DNA from 3 places in the Vibrio sp. R11-SG3-ISO9 genome. Region 3 is predicted to be linked to each of the others. Evidence: riboswitches for the same ligand, from Rfam matches in the RefSeq annotation. Region 3 holds a riboswitch; each other region holds the start of a gene.

Region 1 (2,263 bases), on a different contig from region 3:
CGGCGCTTCATGACAGTGTTCAAGCTGCTCGTCCATGTTCTCTTTGATCATATGCATCGGCACGTGACCCGGCCCTTCAATGATCACCTGTACATCGTATTCCCAAGCGATCTTGGTCAGCTCACCCAACGTGCGAAGTTCAGCAAATTGAGCTTCATCATTAGCATCAGCAACTGAACCTGGACGCAAGCCATCACCTAGCGATAGAGCAACATCGTACTTAGCACAGATCTCACAGATCTCTCTGAAGTTGGTGTATAGGAAGCTTTCTTGATGATGAGCCAAGCACCATTTAGCGATGATTGAACCGCCTCGCGAGACGATACCCGTTACGCGCTTGGCAGTCATAGGTACGTAACGAAGTAATAAACCAGCATGAATCGTAAAGTAGTCAACACCCTGCTCAGCTTGTTCAATCAGAGTATCTCGCATCACTTCCCAGTTTAGACTCTCAGCAACACCATTAACCTTCTCTAGTGCTTGATACATAGGAACCGTACCGATCGGCACTGGGCTATTACGCAGTATCCATTCGCGCGTCTCATGAATATTTCGTCCAGTAGAGAGATCCATTACGGTATCGCCACCCCAGCGAGTTGCCCATACTAGCTTCTCAACCTCTTCCTCAATAGAAGATGACACGGAAGAGTTACCGATGTTTGCATTGACCTTTACCAGGAAGTTTCGACCAATAATCATTGGCTCAGATTCTGGGTGATTAATATTGGAAGGAATAATTGCGCGGCCTTCAGCGACCTCTTTACGAACGAATTCAGGAGTGATGTCTTTAGGCAGATTAGCCCCAAAGCTCTGTCCTGGATGTTGCTGAGTTAATACTTCATCACGGTACTGAGCTCTGCCCATGTTCTCACGCAGAGCAATGTATTCCATTTCTGGAGTAATGATGCCCTGACGAGCATAATGCATTTGAGTTACACACTGGCCATCTTTAGCACGTCGAATACGTGGTAGATTGCCGTAGCGAAGCTCATCTAAGGTCTCATCTTCTAGGCGTTCTTTGGTGTAAACCGAACTCACATCATCAAGTAGTTCAGTATCAGCTCGTTCTTCAATCCAACCCTCTCGCAGCTTCGGTAAGCCATTATAAAGATCGATTTCGTGCTCTGGGTCCGTGTACACACCCGAAGTGTCATAAACGCGAATAGGCTCATTAGGCTCAAAGATTGGCGCCTCTTTGGTGCCACCTATTAGGCTATCGGCTAAAGAGATCTCGCGCATAGGGACACGAATATCGGCACGAGAGCCTTCTACGTAAACCTTGGTTGAATTTGGGTACGGCTGTACCGAGAGAGTTTCTATAAACTGTTTTGCTTCCAGTCTCGCTTGCTTGCGATTCGACATAGCATTTTTCCTTGCTTCGTTATTCTAGATAATAAATTCGGATAAAAATGCTTGGCGGAAAGATGCGACAAGAGGAGCTGAGCATAGACATACCTAAGGCAGGTAAAAACGGTCTATTGCTTAGCTTATTGATAGGTCTGCTAGAGAGAATTCCAGCAAGGATATCTTCTCTTGTTCCCTTCGCAGGTATTAACCTGATCAGGTTCAACGGATCCCGAATGAACGGTCTCAGCCTTATGGCACTCCGACAAGTGAATTCAGTATATAAAATCGGCTTGGTTAAACCAAGCCGACCTGTGTGATTTTAATACGAATCTGGAAAACTAACTCTTAATTAGCAACTGAAAGCCAATCCAGGCTGCCGAAATACTCAATACCACATTCAAAAGAACATTGAGTCCCATCTTAAAAAAAGCGCCCTGCTGCATCAATAACACGTTATCCATAGAGAAAGTGGAGAACGTTGTTAATGCACCTAGAAAGCCTAACCCAATGATCTGACGCCACGGTTCAGTTGCTAGCATCTCATTTTCGAATGCAGCGATCAGCAGACCCATAATAAATGAACCGACGACATTCACCGTCAGGGTGCCGTATGGAAAACCACGCCCTAGTAGCACGACACACAACTCAGATATTAGGTAACGAGAACACGCACCAAATGCACCGCCAATGGCGATAAACCCCAAAATTGAAAACTGACCCATAATTCCCCCACATAAGACTTAAGGATATTCTAGCCTCACTCGATTTTTTTTCGAGATAATTAGTGAATAAATTACTTGGATAAATTTTAAGATTAAAAAGTTACAGGAGTCACTTTACTTCAATATAACCCATCAAACCGGTCTTCATATGTTCAATGACATGGCAGTGATACATCCAACGGCCTGGGTTATCA
Region 2 (2,263 bases), on a different contig from region 3:
CTCCAGATCTAGCATGTGAGTCTTTGGCGAAGTTTATCAATACCAAGCGTCGTTTAGAGCTAAAAGGGGAAGTTGCTGGAGTAACGGTGTACGACGATTTTGCGCATCACCCAACTGCAATTGAACTAACTTTGGGTGGCTTACGTAATAAGGTCGGCAACAACAAAATTATCGCAGTGTTAGAGCCTCGCTCTGCTACGATGAAACGAGGCGTGCACAAAGAAACCCTTGCTGATTCATTGAAGCAAGCAGACAGCACTTTCTTATTCCAACCAGACAACATCGATTGGTCGGTTAAAGATGTCGCAGACGCTTGTCATCAGCCCGCTGTTGTCAGTGACAACCTAGATGCCTTAGTCGCAAGTATTGTTGAGCAAGCGCAATCTGGTGACCAAATTTTGGTGATGAGCAATGGTGGTTTTGGTGGTATTCATCAGAAATTACTTGATGGATTGGCGGCCAAAGGTTAAATACACGCGTTCTAATCGATTTAAGAAGTACAAGAGATCATGACCAAACAGAGTAAAGCGATTACCCTCGCATTCACTGGCGCTTCTGGTGCCCCATATGGTTTGCGCTTACTAGAGTGCCTACTCGCCGCTGACTATCAGGTGTACCTGTTGATATCGTCAGCCGCCAGAGTGGTGCTTGCAACCGAACATGATCTCAAACTGCCTTCAGGTCCCGATGCGGCCAAAGCAGCATTGGTTAAACACCTAAATTGCGACCCTGAGCGTTTGGTTGTGTGTGGTAAAGACGATTGGTTCTCTCCTGTTGCGTCAGGCTCTGCTGCACCGAAGCAGATGGTGGTTTGTCCATGCTCGGCAGGGAGTGTTGCATCAATTGCCCACGGTATGTCAGATAACTTGATTGAACGCGCTGCGGATGTTGTCATGAAAGAGCGCGGCCAACTGCTGTTAGTGGTTCGAGAGACGCCATTCTCGACGCTACACTTGGAAAATATGCACAAACTCTCGACTATGGGAGTGACCATCATGCCCGCAGCTCCTGGTTTTTATCATCAGCCAAAATCGATCGATGACCTTGTCGATTTCATGGTGGCTCGTATTCTTGACCACCTAGGTATTGAGCAGGGTTTAGTACCAAGATGGGGCTACGATCAGCGCCATTAAGGCGAACTTTGTAGCTTATTGGTTAAAATACAATTACAATTCTGCTCACTCATCGGGGAGCTAAACATTCAAATTATGAATGGCGGCTGAGATCAAGTGTCAACTTGGGACCCGTAAACCTGAACCAGATAATGCTGGCGTAGGAATTGAGTTAGGCAGTACTTTTCCATTGTCCTCCCTCAAGCCTGTGCCGCTCAGACCATGGAGAGCGTCCAGTGAAATTTGCATTAACCACTCTTGCTGTTACTACAGTAGCTTCTTTTTCCGCACTAGCGTCCGATAATACTCTAACTGTTTATACCTATGACTCTTTCGCTGCAGATTGGGGCCCGCGTCCTGCTGTCGAGAAAGCATTTGAAGAGAAATGTGGTTGTGACGTGAACTTTGTTGCGCTGGAAGACGGTGTTTCAATTCTTAACCGCTTGCGTCTAGAGGGTGGCAATAGCAAAGCCGATGTTGTGCTTGGTCTTGACCAAAACCTAATGGCGGAAGCTAAGAAAACAGGCCTACTATCTGAACACAACGTCGATACTTCTTCTGTTGTGCTACCTAATGGCTGGGACGACAGCACCTTTGTTCCTTATGATTTCGGTTACTTCTCATTTATCTACAACACAGAAAAGCTATCAAACCCACCTAAGAGCTTGAAAGAGTTGGTTGAGCAGCGTGATGATCTTAAGGTGATTTACCAAGATCCTCGTACTTCAACACCAGGCCAAGGTCTGATGTTGTGGATGAAGTCGGTTTATGGCGACGATGCAACTCAAGCGTGGAAACAGCTTTCCAAGAAAACCGTTACTGTCACCAAAGGCTGGTCTGAGGCTTACTCAATGTTCCTTGAGGGCGAGTCAGATATGGTGCTTTCATACACGACCTCACCGGCTTACCACATCATCGCTGAAAGCGACACTAAGTACGCGTCTGCTGACTTTGCTGAAGGTCACTACACGCAAGTGGAAGTGGCAGCAAAAGTGAAAGGCAGCGATAATGAGAAGCTAGCGGATGAGTTTATGGTATTCATTCTAAGTGACGAATTCCAATCGGCGATGCCAACGGGCAACTGGATGTACCCAGTGACGGATGTCGAGCTACCAAAAGGCTTTGAGCAACTGACGATGCCTAAGAAATCT
Region 3 (2,263 bases):
CGCGTCCGAAATATAGCGCTTACCAAGCTCAACGGATTGAGTCAGCTCATTCCCTTGCGCAAGGTAAGAGGCGATAGCCGAAGAGAGCGTACAGCCAGTACCGTGTGTGTTCTTGGTTGGGAATCGTTTTGCGCTGATAAGAGCAGTGTTGGTTGGCAGAATCAGTAGATCGTTGCTGTTTTCGTCTTGCTCTAAATGGCCACCTTTTAACAGCACCGATTTTGCGCCCAATGCTCGAAGCTCTTCAACCATGTCTTGCATGTCGGCTTCGCTTTCTGGCACAGGTTTACCTGTCAGTGCTGCGCCTTCTGGAAGGTTTGGTGTAATGATGTCGGCAAGTGGAATAAGTGCTTCTTTCAAGGTGCTGATGGCTGACTGCTCAAGCAACAAGTCACCACTGGTCGCAACCATTACCGGGTCAATAACCAGATGTTTGGGTTGATACTGCTTAATCTTATCCGCTACAACCTTGATGATGTTTGAATCTGCCAACATGCCGACTTTGACCGCAACGACATTCAGGTCGCTGAATACCGCATCAAGCTGGCTTGCAACATGATCTAATGGAATTGGAAAGATGGCTGAAACGCCTTGTGTATTTTGCGACGTGATTGCGGTGATCACTGAACACGCAAAACTACCGGTCGCAGACATGGCTTTGATATCGGCTTGAATACCTGCGCCGCCGCCACTGTCTGAACCCGCAATGGTTAACACAATTGGAGTGCTTGAAGAAATGGACTGAGTGTCGATTTGCGTGCTGGAATGCTGTGTCATGGTCGCTCCTACCATCTAAAAGACGTAGGAGAACTGAACTAAAACCGAGATGGCAGGCACCAGAGATCGAAGGATCGATGGAATGAAAATCGGTACCGCATAGGTTTTAGTATCAATAGTTCCCTACGCCAGTACTAACTGAATCAGGTTCAACGGGTCTCGAAATTCGATCTCAGCAAATACAACACGGTGTAATTGCCCCCCGACTATTTGCATCCATACTAACAGCACTCTTGAGAGTGAGGTAATAATTTTGCAGATTATTATTTACTAAAGCGTGAACGAAAGCGTTTTCGTCCACAATTTCATCAGATTTTGGAGGTTGAAAAACATCCAATTGAGAGTGCTACCGCCGCAAATTGTCCAAAATAGTTTATCCAACCTAACGGCTGCATTACGCTTCAAAGTAAAGCGAGCTGAACTCTCCAAACCATTGAACATAGTTATACATCTATAAAACGTTTTATAAACACAATTGATAATACATTGCACCTAGAGTATAAGTGTTTGTTAAGTAAAGATATGTACTGATGACTAAACGGGGAACATAGAATGGAAGTTAGAAGTGCCAATATATGGATTAAACTGCGTGAGCAAGGGTTCACTCGTTTTGTTGTAACGTCGACTGTTAGATCCTTTTTAATCGCTGGGCTGCTGTTGATGGCGACGAACTTCATCCTAGGAGCAGAAGTGACGCTGGCTAATACACTGCCAACGCTACTCACAATACTCGTCTCGCTTGGGGTGAGCTTTACTTTGATTTGGTTCTACGTAAAACACAGATACCAGTCGCAGTCCGTTTAACTGAGACACACAACCTACAAACCGACTAGACTATAGCTTTCGCACACTGATTTATCTGACTTAAGACTGAATACCCGATACAAGGACGGTAGATTGAATACTCTGATTTATTGCTTAATTGCAGCTGCCCTACTTCCCTATCTAGCGAAAATCCCGGTGGCTATCGCTATGAACAAACTGGGTGGCTACGACAACAATCACCCACGTGATCAACAGGCGAAATTGCAAGGGTTTGGAGCTCGTGCACTTGCCGCGCACCAAAATGCGTTTGAGTCTCTCATCGTATTTTCAGCATCGATACTTCTTGCCATAACAACGAATACTGTCAACGAGAGCGTGCAGTTGTTTGCAATTCTCCATATCGGTTTTCGAGTGGCTTACCACATTCTGTATTTGGTCAATATTGGTGTTATGCGCTCGATCTGCTGGGCGGTTGCGATAGGCAGTTCGTTTTTCATTATGGGGCAATGTATCCAAAGCTTATAAGAATGACGCTATTCGATGATGGAAAAGTCTGTAATCAGTTGAAGTGAACCTGTACGTAAATGTAACCATCCATGGTATTTAGGCTTTATTTGGCAACCTTAACCCACGCGATCCAATACGGCAGGCTTTAGTCTGTGAGAGATGTAAACCACTGGCTCTGACCACAGTGAATCAAGCTCTTCAGCATATTGTGCGC

Evidence for each region. Region 3 has a riboswitch for thiamine pyrophosphate ahead of thiD (bifunctional hydroxymethylpyrimidine kinase/phosphomethylpyrimidine kinase). Riboswitches for the same ligand answer to the same signal wherever they lie in the genome.
Region 1: linked by a shared signal. The riboswitch ahead of thiC (phosphomethylpyrimidine synthase ThiC) and the one ahead of thiD (bifunctional hydroxymethylpyrimidine kinase/phosphomethylpyrimidine kinase) in region 3 are both predicted to bind thiamine pyrophosphate.
Region 2: linked by a shared signal. The riboswitch ahead of thiB (thiamine ABC transporter substrate binding subunit) and the one ahead of thiD (bifunctional hydroxymethylpyrimidine kinase/phosphomethylpyrimidine kinase) in region 3 are both predicted to bind thiamine pyrophosphate.

The regions. Positions count from the first base shown of each region.
Region 1 covers NZ_JCBDGU010000051.1:4,365-6,627, reverse strand. Annotated here, with positions in the region: gene thiC (phosphomethylpyrimidine synthase ThiC) at 1-1,362, opposite strand, end outside; TPP riboswitch at 1,521-1,619, opposite strand; gene crcB (fluoride efflux transporter CrcB) at 1,686-2,069, opposite strand; gene AC6R05_RS18935 (multicopper oxidase domain-containing protein) at 2,179-2,263, opposite strand, start outside.
Region 2 covers NZ_JCBDGU010000002.1:48,738-51,000, reverse strand. Annotated here, with positions in the region: gene mpl (UDP-N-acetylmuramate:L-alanyl-gamma-D-glutamyl-meso-diaminopimelate ligase) at 1-470, shown strand, start outside; gene AC6R05_RS00310 (flavin prenyltransferase UbiX) at 510-1,133, shown strand; TPP riboswitch at 1,177-1,296, shown strand; gene thiB (thiamine ABC transporter substrate binding subunit) at 1,349-2,263, shown strand, end outside.
Region 3 covers NZ_JCBDGU010000004.1:69,872-72,134, forward strand. Annotated here, with positions in the region: gene thiD (bifunctional hydroxymethylpyrimidine kinase/phosphomethylpyrimidine kinase) at 1-777, opposite strand, end outside; TPP riboswitch at 881-992, opposite strand; gene AC6R05_RS01080 (hypothetical protein) at 1,330-1,581, shown strand; gene AC6R05_RS01085 (MAPEG family protein) at 1,675-2,067, shown strand; gene AC6R05_RS01090 (TerC family protein) at 2,166-2,263, opposite strand, start outside.